Regions from separate parts of the Vibrio sp. J502 genome, predicted to be linked through region 1. Evidence: predicted binding sites of a transcription regulator. Region 1 holds the regulator's gene; the other holds the start of a gene.
The links. The regulator PurR, encoded in region 1, represses purine synthesis genes. The targets are predictions, from matches to a motif close to TNANGNAAACGTTTNCNTNA.

Region 1 (6,823 bases):
GGGATCAAACTCCATCTTCGCCCTCATGCGTCGAATCAGTACATCAATCGTTCGATCGTTAGGTGCATCCACACGATGGCTGATCATATTTAAAATACGTTCACGGCTAAGGACTTGATTCGGATATGACGACAAGGCAACTAATAGCTCATATTCCGCTTTGGTCAGTTTTACGGGCTCACCATTACGGCTCAGCGCTCGGCGCTGGATATCAAAGGTCCACTCGCTAAAGCGCACTAAATTCGTATTGTGAGATACACCGCTCTCTTCGTTCAGTTTGTTTTTTGCGGTCGAGATCCGCCACAGCAAGTTTTTCACTCTCACCAGCAACTCGCGCAATTCAAAAGGTTTCGTTACGTAATCATCGGCCCCCATTTCAAGACCAACAATCTTATCAATGCTATCCGTGCGCCCTGTCACTAATATGATGCCAATATCAGATTGGCTGCGTAGCTCACGCGTTAACATTAAACCATCTTCACCGGGTAAATTAATGTCTAGCATAATCAGATCTATCGCGCTGTTTTTCAAAGCATCTCTCATCTGAGTACCGCTTTCCACTTGCGTTACCATATAACCTTCGCTTTGAAAGTATCCAGCTAGCTTGCTGCGAGTGACTGCATCATCTTCAACTACTAATACGTGATAGCTCATTTACACCACTTTACTCTATAGAAATGTTCAAACCTCGGCTCGAGATTCTGTACAAAGCCATTCTATTCATAAATAGTCATAATTCTAGTCGTATCACTTTTAAAATTAAGAAAGATGAGAGTTTATTGATTCAAAACAACCTTCCAGACATCCATTAACTTAATGAAAAAATCACTCATATTTTTTCATTTTCTTAGCGACTGCTATTCATTTTTATTAGTTACACTTAGATCAATTACTTTTTAAAAACGATTTTCGCAAAACCACCCCCTTGGAGAGCCAATACCATGCAAGACATCAAAGCTTTTAATGAACAGCGTGCCGAGATTTATTGGTGGCTTTCGAGCTTATTTGTGAAAGAACTTTCGGAGCATGAATTAGAGCAATACTATACGCCCGCTATTCGCACATTTCTTTCAGGATTAGCAGAAAACGCGACACTTAAACCTGCCATTGATAAATTAGTTGATGCACTGAACCGATTGCAAGACAAAGAAGACGCACAGCTTGAGCTCGCAGCCGATTTCTGTGATCTTTTTTTAAAATCCAATAAGGAGTCCGCGCTACCCTATGCCTCAATTTACATTGGAAAATCAAGGTTGCTCAATGACGAACCAGCCAGAGCAATGTCGGATTTGATGGCAGCCCATCACATTGCAGTCAACGATACACTCAACGAACCCGCCGACCACATTGCGATTGAACTGGATTTCTTAGGTAACTTGATCATTCGCTCCAATGAGCTTGAACAAGAGACACACCTTGAACAAGCCTTTACACAGCAGTGTGATTTTATTGAACAACATTTGCTCTCTTGGATCCCACAATTCCATCTTCGCTGCCAACAGATTGATCAATTTGGTTTTTACGGTGCCGCAAGCGAATTGTTGGTCGCGTTTCTTCACTTAGACCGCGACTATTTATCAAACCAGTGAGATAACCTGGTTAATACCAATTACTAAATCGGTCAATTGTGACTGTTGACTGATTTATTCGGTGGATTTTTCGTTGCTTGATGGACATTTGCGGACTAGAATCTTGACCGCAAACGATAAAAAATGAATTTAAGATGCAACCGCTGATTAGAGGCGGTTTTTGTGTTTTTACTACTTTCAGGCTTCAATATGACACTGGTAGGCCTAATACCGCTGAATTGCTCTTCGTGACTATCACTTTCAGCAGTTATCGACAGGACAGAGAATTTATGGCTACGATTAAAGACGTTGCACGCTTAGCGGGCGTATCAACCACCACGGTATCGCATGTAATCAATAAAACTCGCTTTGTGGCTGAAGCAACCCAAGAACGAGTGATGGAAGCGGTATCAGAGCTTAACTATGCACCAAGTGCAGTCGCTCGCAGCTTAAAATGCAACACCACCCGTACCATTGGTATGTTAGTGACCCAATCGACAAACTTATTTTTTTCTGAGGTTATCGATGGTGTTGAAAGCTACTGCTACCGCCAAGGCTACACACTTATTTTGTGCAATACCGGCGGTATTTACGAGAAGCAACGCGACTACATCCGCATGCTAGCGGAAAAACGTGTCGATGGTATGTTGGTCATGTGCTCGGACCTCACCCAAGAACTGCTTGAGATGCTTGATCGTCATTCAGACATTCCGAAAGTTATCATGGACTGGGGCCCTGAAAGTTCTCAAGCCGATAAAATTATTGATAACTCAGAGGAAGGCGGATATCTCGCGACCAAATACCTTATTGATCATGGACATACTGACATTGCTTGCTTAAGTGGACACTTCGAAAAAGCGGCGTGCCAAGAGCGAATTCAAGGGTTTAAGCGTGCGCTTGCCGAAGCAGGCCTTAAAGCGCATGACGATTGGATTTTAGAAGGTAATTTCGAATGTGATACGGCGGTTCTCGCCGCCGACAAGATCGCCGCCATGGACAAGCGCCCAACGGCTGTTTTTTGCTTTAACGATACAATGGCTCTCGGTTTAATGAGTCGCTTGCAACAAAAAGGCATCCGTATTCCTGATGACATGTCTGTTATTGGTTATGACAATATTGAACTTGCTGAATATTTCTCGCCACCGTTAACCACGGTTCACCAGCCAAAACGACGAGTAGGGAAAAACGCCTTTGAAATCCTATTGGAACGCATTAAAGACAAAGAGCATGAACGTCGTGTGTTTGAGATGCATCCCGAGATTGTTGAACGCAACACAGTAAAAAACATAACGAAATAGTGTCATTATTTAAAGCAAGCGACAAATGTCAATTTTAGGGATTTTCCTATATTCGAGACAGAACGCCGTATTAAATAATAGTAAATTTGGAATGAGCATCACGCAAATAATAAATAAACGTGATGCTCATCCAAAAATTTATATATTCTTACTATTAGAAGTCACGCACAGGGCAAACCATTTGAAAAGATGGGACGCAAAGCCTCCGGCCTAAACCGACTATTCGGTAGGTAGCGGGGTTGCCGATGGCAAATATGCAAACGTTAAGTTTACCCCTTACTGACACTCTTTCTGCATAAGTTTGCTAATCTCTCGGACCTGATTTTGGTGGCGTTTTTCCCATACACCGAGAATTTACAGCATGGATAAACCAGTACTTAAAGATTCAATGCGACTCTTCGAACAACTTGGACGCGTTAAGTCTCGTTCAATGTTTGGCGGCTTCGGCATTTTTGTCGATGACACCATGTTTGCTTTGGTCGTAAACGATAAACTTCATATTCGCGCAGACGATCTATCAACCTCTCGCTTTAAAGAGCAAGGCTATGAGCCCTATATCTATAAAAAACGTGGGTTCCCTGTCGTCACAAAATACTTCGCATTACCTGACAATTGTTGGGAAAACCCTTCGCTTATTTTACGAGATGCTGCTGTCGCACTCGAAATCGCCAAACAAGAACGAGAAGTTCAAGCCCAAACGAAGCCAGAACGCCTAAAAGATCTCCCGAACCTTCGACTCGCCACCGAACGTATGCTTAAGAAAGCAGGGATAGAATCTGTAACGGATTTGCATACAAAGGGGGCTTTGGAAGCCTATAAAGCGATTCAGCAAACCCATTCTTCTTCAATCAGTCTTGAATTGCTATGGGCCCTTGAAGGTGCGATTGAAGGCAAGCATTGGTCGGTTATCCCACAATCTCGACGCGATGAATTAGCTAAAAGCCTTTAACCTCCGAGTAAATAAATATCTCGATTAAATAATCAAATACGCTCGTATCACCATGCGGGCGTTTTTTTCATCCCGTTTTGAAATATAAATTCGACTTCCTCTGTCTTCTTCACTATATCTAGTAAAATATGTCGTTTTGAGGAATACCATGAATAAAAAACTTCTCTTAGGCTTGGCTTTATTTGCCTTTATTGTCTTTTTGATTGTAAATTTTGGCCACTATCTAACGTTAGATAATGCCAAAGCACAGCAAATGCTATTAAACGAATACATTAGCCAAAACGAGATCGGCGCTGCTTTGATCTATTTTTCACTCTATATTGTGCTCACCGCTTTCTCTATCCCAGGAGCGGCGGTCGTCACGTTACTGGGTGCTGCGCTGTTTGGTTTTTGGACTAGCTTACTGCTTGTCTCCTTTGCCAGCACCATAGGCGCAACTATCGCCTTTTTGAGTAGCCGTTTCTTACTGCGTGAATGGATTCAAACAAAATTTGGTCAAAAGCTGCAAACGATTAATCAAGGCGTTGCAAAAGATGGGGCATTTTATCTATTCTCACTGCGCTTAATTCCGGTTTTCCCTTTTTTCTTGATTAATTTATTGATGGGCCTAACACCCATATCAACCGCTCGCTTTTACCTGATTAGCCAACTCGGTATGCTGCCCGGCACTGCCGTTTATCTGAATGCTGGTACTCAACTAGCTGAAATTGAAAGCTTATCCGGTATTGTATCTCCTTCGGTTTTGCTTTCATTTGCTCTATTAGGTCTTTTTCCTATTCTCACCAAGTGGATTATGGCCAGATTGAACAAAAACCCAACATCCGCCTGAAGTGAATAATGATGAAAATTTGTGTTTCAAACCACCCGATAGAGGCATATATAGTTTGTCAGTATTTACAGCAATTCAATATTCGCTGTGAAGTGAGAGGCGATAACTTATACGGCTTAGGTGGAGAGCTCCCTTTTTCAGAAGAAACCTTGCCCTATATATGGCTGTTGGATGAAGCTCAAATCGCCGAGGCTCAAGCACAATTATTGGCCTATCAGATAGAAGAGATAAACGAAGAACCTAACTGGGTTTGTGGACAGTGCAACGAGGAAAATGGGCCGCAGCCTGCTGGTACTGCGGTTGTTTAGATTCAGACTAACGAGTCTGATGCTGGCGGATGAACTCAATTGAGTGGTGGTTAAACATCTCAGATTGTTCAACATTACACACGTGGCCGCAATCTGGGATTTCTAATAACACACTTTGTCTATGCATTGCCACCATGTCTTTAACGGGTTGAATGAACATATAGTCTCTCTCTCCCATAAGATAAAGAGTGGGAATTGGCAGCTCTTTCTCTTTGAAACATTTCATCAGAGGATTGACTTCGGAAGTCAGCATAAACCAGCGTTTAAACTCTTTTTGGCACAGCTTCTTCGCTTCTCGAATAAAAAGATGCCGTGACTCTTTTTGGTTGCGTTGTGGCATCACAATGTAAGCAAACAGACGATAAAGCCACATGTAAGGAATGATGTGTTTACTCAAATTACCCAACTTTACGAGCACTTGAGAGCGCACATTCAAACGGGTTATCGCTCCGCCCAAAACCATAGAGCAAACTCGCCCAGTCGCTATTTCAGCAAGATTACGCACAATAATGGTGCCGAGTGACATTCCAACAAAATGGGCAGACTGAATTTTCAAATGATCGAGCACTTTGAGAATATCAAGAGTGACGGATTTAAACGTGTAACGATTTGCCATCAACTCTTTAAACAGTTGGTTTGACTTGCCATGACCTCGTAAATCAACTAATAACAGGTTGAAATGCTCACGGTACGCTTTGATTTGCTTAAACCAGATGGATGAACTTCCACCTGCACCATGCACAAAAACAACCCATTCATCACTGGTGGGATGCAGGTAGGTCTTATGGAAAAGTAGGCTATGAGACATACAAAACCGTTAATCAGCTTCAATTTGAGAAACGCAAGACTACCACAAAACGGGGGCTGAATAGCAAAAAATCATGCGGGCTCGTTCGGCTAAACAAGTAAGGCGCCAAAGCGCCTTACTTGTTATAAAAACATCAGTCATGAAACGCGAGATGATACATCTTGATGTACTCTTTCGCTGAATCCTGCCAGCTAAAATTTTGTCGCATCGCCCTCTGCTGAACCTCCAACATAGTTTCGGGATGTTGAAGATAAAACAGCATCGCTCGCTGCATTGCAATAAGCAGTGCTTCTGGAGAAGGATCATGAAAACCAAAGCCGGTCGCTTCTTCAGGAAACTTATCATAATCACGCACGGTGTCTTTTAAACCACCAACTTCACGAACGATGGGCAGCGTGCCATAAGCCATGCTGTAGATCTGATTCAAACCGCAAGCTTCAAATTCTGAAGGCATTAAGAAGAAATCAGAACCGGCTTCAACCAAATGTGCAAAACGATTGCTATAAGCTTCAACAAACGCAAATTTATCAGCATGCTTCGCCGCCATTTTATGTAGCTGAACAGCAACTTCAGGCTCTCCTGTGCCAACAATAATGAGCTGAGCATCATTGCGTAAGAACGACTCTAGTATAGGTAAAATGTAGTGGAAACCTTTTTGGTGGGTGAGTCGACAAACCATCCCAAACAAAGGCAAGTCACGCTGAGGTAATTGCAGCTCCTCTTGCAACATACGCTTACTCGCCCGTTTGCCCGCTTGAAGTGATTCAGCTTCATCACAGTAGCCAAGAGGAAGAAATTCATCGTTTTGTGGATCCCACTCGCTATAATCACACCCATTAACGATGCCGTGCAAATCTCTAGCTCGGTGAACAAAATCATCTACTAACCCATGAGAGCCAAGCGGTGTTAGCAGCTCGGAAGCATAATTAGGGCTAACGGCATTGATTTTGTCAGCAAAGGCAATCCCTGCTCTTAGCATACTGACGTGATCGTGTCCGTAGCGTAAAAATTCCATGCCAGATAAGTTCAATTCTGGGATGATCTCTAATTGATGATAAGAAAA
Region 2 (6,823 bases), 1.1 Mb from region 1:
CTGTCGGGGCAACTGCGGTTGATTTTGCCTACGCGGTACACACCGATGTCGGTAATACCTGTGTTGGAGCTCGTGTTGATCGAAACCCTTATCCGTTAAGTAAATCACTGAAAAACGGCCAAACGATTGAAATCATCAGCGCACCAGGGGCTCGCCCTAATGCCGCTTGGCTCAACTATGTGGTCACGTCTCGCGCTCGTACTAAGATACGTCAAGTGCTTAAAACCATGCGCCGTGAGGAATCGATCACACTTGGTAGACGTTTGCTCAATCACGCGCTGGGTGATCTTTCACTCAGTGACATCAGTGACGAGAACATTAAGCATGTGATTGGTGAGCTTAAAATGGCCACGGTCGATGATCTGCTGGCCGCGATTGGTTTAGGCGAACTGATGAGTATTGTCATTGCGCGTCGTCTGCTTGGCGATGCTGATGAGCTGACCGAAGTGGAAAGCAATGATGGCAAACCGAAAAAGAAACTACCGATCCGCGGTGCTGAAGGTATTTTGCTCACGTTTGCTAACTGCTGCCACCCCATCCCAGACGATCACATCATTGCGCATGTCTCTCCGGGTCGTGGTTTAGTGGTGCATCGTGAAACCTGCCCTAATGTTCGTGGCTACCAAAAAGAGCCGGATCGTTACATGGCGATTGAGTGGTCTAAAGATTACGACCAAGAGTTCATCACCGAACTGAAAGTGGACATGCAAAACCACCAAGGTGCGTTAGCGGAACTGACGAATGTAATCTCGAAAACAGGTTCCAACATTCATGGCCTCTCCACCGAGGAGCGTGATGGACGTTTGTATACTGTCACTGTGCTGCTGACCACCAAAGATCGCATTCACTTAGCAAACATCATGAAAAAAATTCGTGTGATGCCTCATGCACTGAAAGTGCGACGCCGGAAAAATTAAACTATCCAAATAAATAAAACCCCTTGCGGCTAACCACTCATGGGGGTTTTTATTTTCCGATACCTACCCCCATCTTGCATTTTAGGCGTCACTATTCAAATTAGTCGATGGCCTGCCGCTTATCGACCATTACATGATTTTATGCTGTACAAAAAAACAGTTCGATGGTTGAATAATAGATAACGATACTGTTAATGAGCCCTGTTATGTCACAGCTACTGTCCGCGATTCCTCTCACCTCACTCTCTGGCGTGGGTGCTAAAGTGGCTGAAAAACTGGAAAAGGTTGGCTTAATCAGTGTGCAAGATCTGCTGTTCCATCTCCCTTTACGTTATGAGGACCGCACACGGATCTACCCTATCGCTAAATTGCATCCCGGGCTTTGGGCCGCCGTGCAAGGTAAAGTCATGGCGGTGGATACGGTTTTTGGCAAACGCAAAATGCTCACAGTAAAAATAAGCGATGGTAACGGCACCATTATGCTGCGTTTTTTTAACTTTACTGCTGGGATGAAAAACAATTTCGCTGAAGGTAAGTTAGTGCACGCTTACGGTGAAATTAAACGTGGTGGATTCGGCCTTGAAATTGTTCATCCTGATTATAAATTTTATGCTCCTCAGCAACAGCCAGATGTCGAAGCTAACTTAACACCCGTTTACCCAACAACCGATGGCCTGCGCCAACTCACGCTACGCACACTCACTGATCAAGCATTAAGTTTACTCGACAAAGCCGCCGTACAAGAATTGCTACCTGCCGGGTTGTATGATCACCAAATTACGCTCTCTGAAGCGCTGCACATCATTCACCGGCCGCCACCGGGCATTAACCTGCAACTGTTTGATGAGGGGAAACATCCGGCGCAGGTTCGCCTAATTATGGAAGAGCTGTTGGCGCAAAACCTCTCCATGCTGGCTGTACGCCATCAAGGCCAGCAAGATATGGCATTGCCACTGGCTGGGTCTGGCACACTCAAACAACAACTGCTTGCACAACTGCCTTTCTCTCCCACTAAAGCGCAAACACGTGTTGTGACAGAGATCGAAGCCGATCTGGCAGAAGCTCACCCCATGATGCGTTTAGTACAAGGTGATGTGGGCTCAGGGAAAACCTTGGTCGCGGCATTAGCCGCCGCACGAGCTATCGAACATGGCTATCAAGTAGCATTAATGGCACCGACGGAATTGCTGGCCGAGCAGCACGCGATTAACTTTGCCAACTGGTTTGAAGCAATGGGCATCCAAGTCGGCTGGCTGGCGGGTAAATTAAAAGGCAAAGCGAAAGAAACAGAACTGGCTCGCATTGCCAGCGGTGAGGCAAAAATGATAGTGGGTACTCACGCTCTTTTTCAAGAACAAGTTGAATTTCATCACCTTGCGCTCGTCATCATTGATGAACAACACCGCTTTGGCGTCCACCAGCGTTTAGAACTGCGTGAGAAAGGAGCGAAGCAAGGCGCGTATCCGCACCAGTTGATCATGACCGCAACGCCGATCCCACGAACTTTAGCGATGACTGCTTACGCTGATTTAGAAACCTCCGTTATTGATGAACTGCCACCGGGACGAACGCCCATTCAAACTGTCGCAATCCCAGATACAAAGCGTGATGATATCGTCGAGCGCGTACGTCATGCCTGTTTGAGTGAAGGAAAACAGGCTTATTGGGTCTGTACTTTGATTGATGAGTCTGAGGTGCTAGAAGCACAAGCCGCCGCCGACACAGCGCAAGAGCTACAACGCACTCTGCCCGATGTCAAAATCGGTTTGGTGCATGGTCGAATGAAGCCAAGCGAAAAACAAGCGGTGATGCAAGCCTTTAAAAATAATGAACTGCACTTGCTGGTTGCCACAACGGTGATTGAGGTTGGCGTTGACGTGCCGAATGCGAGCTTGATGATCATCGAAAACCCTGAGCGTTTGGGCTTAGCACAGTTGCACCAATTACGCGGCCGCGTAGGGCGAGGCTCTGTCGCCAGCCATTGCGTATTGCTCTACCATGCGCCGCTATCGAAAACCGCGCAAAAACGCTTGGGTGTACTACGTGAGAGCAATGACGGTTTTGTGATTGCCCAACGAGACTTAGAAATTCGCGGTCCGGGTGAGCTGCTTGGTACCAAACAGACCGGCCTCGCGGATTTCAAAATTGCGGATTTAGTCCGTGACCAACGTTTAATTCCTGAAGTACAGCGCATTGCTCGCTACTTACACGACCATTATCCAAGCCACGCGACCGCCATTATCGATCGCTGGTTAGGAGAGAAGGACATCTACGCCAAAGCATAAGATTGTTCGTTCTGTATTCCCCTCTCCCTTACACAGCAAAAGCAAACGTTTGCTTTCTTGCGTAAACCCTCTATAATTTCGCCAATTTTTTTAGTGAACTACTCACTTATCCAGTCCGAGCAGATTCTGATTAACAGCAATCACAGATGACGTGTCTGCTCCACTTAGTGCTCCCACTCAGCGAACGCTAAGACAACAACGCACCATTAGGAAAACAGTATGACTATCCACAACGCTTCGCGTAAGTCTGATTTGGTTTATCAACTCAACGATAGGCCACCGCTACCCCAAACCATTTTCGCCGCTTTACAACATTTGCTAGCCATGTTTGTTGCGGTCATCACCCCTTCGCTCATTATTTGCCAAACACTTGGTGTTTCTGCCGAACAGACTAACACCATCATCAGCATGTCGCTGTTTGCATCTGGCTTATCCTCCTTTATCCAGATCCGCACCATTGGCCCGATTGGCTCCGGTTTACTTTCTATCCAAGGCACCAGTTTTAACTTTCTTGGGCCAATTATTGGCGCAGGCTTGTCATTAAAAGCGGGTGGTGCAGATATCAGCACTATGATGGCGGCGATCTTTGGCACCATTTTAGTCGCTTCTTTTGCTGAAATCCTATTATCACGAGTGCTGCAATACGCGCGCCGCGTGATCACGCCGCTGGTGTCGGGCATTGTGGTTACCCTGATAGGCTTAACACTGGTACAAGTTGGTTTAGTTTCTATGGGTGGCGGCTATGCTGCGCTCAGCGATGGCACTTTTGGCAGCTTAGACAAACTGGCGCTGGCGGGAACCGTGCTTGGACTTATCGTGCTGCTCAACCGCTCAAGTAACCCATACATTCGCGTAGCATCGATTGTGATTGCGATGTTCGTTGGTTATATCATGGCCTACTTGATGGGGATGGTGAACACTGATTCACTGAGTGAAACCGCCCTGATTGCCCTACCAATACCTATGCAGTTTGGTTTAGGTTTTGATTGGTCACTCTTTATTCCTCTGGTACTGATTTTCTTGATCACCGCATTGGAAGCGATTGGTGATATCACCGCCACTTCTGAAGTGTCGGGCGAGCCTGTCAAAGGGCCGATTTACATGAAGCGTATTAAAGGTGGTGTGCTGGCTGATGGTTTGAACTCCGCGCTGGCGGCGATCTTTAACAGTTTTCCCAACTCGACCTTTAGCCAAAACAATGGCGTAATTATGCTCACCGGGGTTGCCAGCCGTTATGTGGGTTACTTTATTTCCGCCATGTTGGTGTTGCTCGGCCTGTTCCCAGGCGTGGCAAGCTTTGTACAATTGATTCCTGAACCGGTACTTGGCGGTGCAACCATCGTCATGTTCGGCACCATTGCAGCCGCGGGTGTGCGTATTATTTCCCGTGTGGATCTCGACCGCCGCGCGATTTTAATCATGGCGCTATCGTTTTCGATGGGGTTAGGCATTGCGCAAAAGCCAGAGATTCTGCAATTTATGCCTGAGTTCATTAAGAGCATTTTTTCATCCGGCGTAGCGGCTGGCGGTATCACCGCAATTTTGCTCAACTTGCTGCTGCCAGAAAAATTGCCACGCGAAGAAGAAGAACTCGAAGAGATCAAAACCAACTGATCGCATGGATGTGCCCAAAAACTTCGGTCAGTAACCGAAAGGGCATAAACCGTAAACACAATGGGCTCAACTGAGCCCATTGTGTTATTTAGTTACGAAGCTTATTTGGTCGGAAAGCTCAGTTGCGCTTTGAGGCCACCTTCACTGCGGTTACTCACCACAACGCTGCCATGATGCTGGCTCACAATCCGTTTCACTATCGCCAAACCAAGCCCTGTACCTTCACTGCCGCGCGCGGTATCACCACGCGTAAAAGGTTCAAACACTTTACTCACTTGGCTAGGATCAATACCCGGGCCATTATCCTCCACACAAACCCAAGCCATTTTGTTATCTGCGGTACTGCCCGTACTCACCTTAACCCAACCATTACCATAACGAATGGCGTTCACCACTAAGTTGCTCACCGCGCGTTTAATGGCGATCGCATTGCCAAAGGCTGGCTGCATTGGTAAATGCAGCGCGACATCGATTTTGATCTCATAACCCCCTTCGGCAGTGGCGACATCATTGGCGATCTCATTGAGATCAACGGCGGTAAAGGTCTGTTTATTGACGGGTTTAAGGTAGTCCATAAACTGACTGATGATCTCGTTACACTCTTCCGTATCACTGATGATCCCTTCGGCGAGATAACTCTCTTCTGGAGACATCATTTCCGTGGCTAAGCGAATACGAGTCAGCGGCGTACGTAAGTCGTGGCTGATCCCCGCCATCAATAATGAGCGATCCTCTTCAAGTGCTTGGATCCCTTTCGACATTTGATTAAACGCCAACGTCACCGCGCGAATTTCAGAAGCGCCTTTGAGTGGCAATGGTGGCGGGTTCTCACCTCGGCCAACGGCTTTGGCGGCTTTTTCTAAGGCAATTAAAGGACGATTTTGCAGACGAATAAACAGCCATCCCCCTAAGACGATCAATAACGCCATCACCAAACTATTGTGAAATAGTGGCGCAAAATCCTCTTTTTGCAGCTCAGAGAGAGGGATGCGTATTAATGACCCCGGAAAAGAGTCCACTTTCATCCATAAAATATAACTCTCTTTACCCAAAATCATCCGCACATCGGTCGGCGAGCCGAGCTCATTGCTCATCTCCTCGCTCATCAAATCAATGCTGATGGCATCGTGATACTCTTGGGCCATCTCACTCTCTTCACCATGAATAGTGACACCCAACTGTTCTAACACTCGGCGGCGCTGTAAGGCGTCCATTCCCAGCTTCGATGTATTGTTCGCCGCATCATCCAGCATTAGGTTGATCTCATGGCCCAAAATCTTATTGAACTGCTGCAAACTGGGCATCAAAGCATAGTTAAATACGGCGTAATAAGAATACACTTGGCTGGCGATCAGCAATGAAAAGAAGAGCAAAATCGATTGAGTAAAGGAACTGCGAATGCGCATAGGAAAACCCGCTATGAACGTACTATCAAAAAGGCGACAAAAAAGCTCCTGTGGGTTAACCGACAGGAGCTGATTGAAATTTAAGACTCTTTACCATCTGGAACGAAGACGTAACCTAAGCCCCACACCGTTTGTATGTAGCGTGGTTTGCTTGGATCCACTTCAAGCATGCGACGTAAACGCGAGATTTGCACATCAATCGAGCGCTCCATTGCGGAGTATTCACGCCCTCTTGCCATATTCATCAACTTATCGCGCGACATTGGCTCACGCGCATTGGTGACTAGGGTCTTCAATACGGCAAATTCACCGGAAGTGAGCGGCATCGGCTCATCGCCACGGAACATTTCGCGGGTACCTAAATTCAGGCGAAACTCACCAAATTCAACCACCGACTCTTCAGCACTTGGCGCGCCAGGGGCTTCAATCACTTGGCGACGTAGCACGGCTTTGATTCGCGCCAGTAGTTCACGCGGGTTAAACGGTTTGGGCAGGTAATCATCCGCACCCACCTCCAAGCCAACAATACGATCCACTTCGTCGCCTTTGGCGGTCAGCATTAAAATCGGCAACATGTTATTGGCGTTACGCAAGCGGCGGC

Region 2: the regulator PurR is predicted to act here: its motif matches at 3,240-3,259, upstream of N5E84_RS11925 (uracil-xanthine permease family protein).

The regions. Positions count from the first base shown of each region.
Region 1 is NZ_CP104554.1:1,458,945-1,465,767, forward strand. It holds gene torR (two-component system response regulator TorR) at 1-654, opposite strand, end outside; gene torD (molecular chaperone TorD) at 942-1,589, shown strand; gene purR (HTH-type transcriptional repressor PurR) at 1,859-2,866, shown strand; cyclic di-GMP riboswitch class I at 3,028-3,113, shown strand; gene N5E84_RS06830 (TfoX/Sxy family DNA transformation protein) at 3,228-3,815, shown strand; gene N5E84_RS06835 (TVP38/TMEM64 family protein) at 3,964-4,644, shown strand; gene N5E84_RS06840 (putative signal transducing protein) at 4,653-4,952, shown strand; gene N5E84_RS06845 (alpha/beta fold hydrolase) at 4,960-5,760, opposite strand; gene glgA (glycogen synthase GlgA) at 5,894-6,823, opposite strand, start outside.
Region 2 is NZ_CP104554.1:2,579,621-2,586,443, forward strand. It holds gene spoT (bifunctional GTP diphosphokinase/guanosine-3',5'-bis pyrophosphate 3'-pyrophosphohydrolase) at 1-917, shown strand, start outside; gene recG (ATP-dependent DNA helicase RecG) at 1,124-3,202, shown strand; gene N5E84_RS11925 (uracil-xanthine permease family protein) at 3,422-4,816, shown strand; gene envZ (two-component system sensor histidine kinase EnvZ) at 4,918-6,222, opposite strand; gene ompR (two-component system response regulator OmpR) at 6,303-6,823, opposite strand, start outside.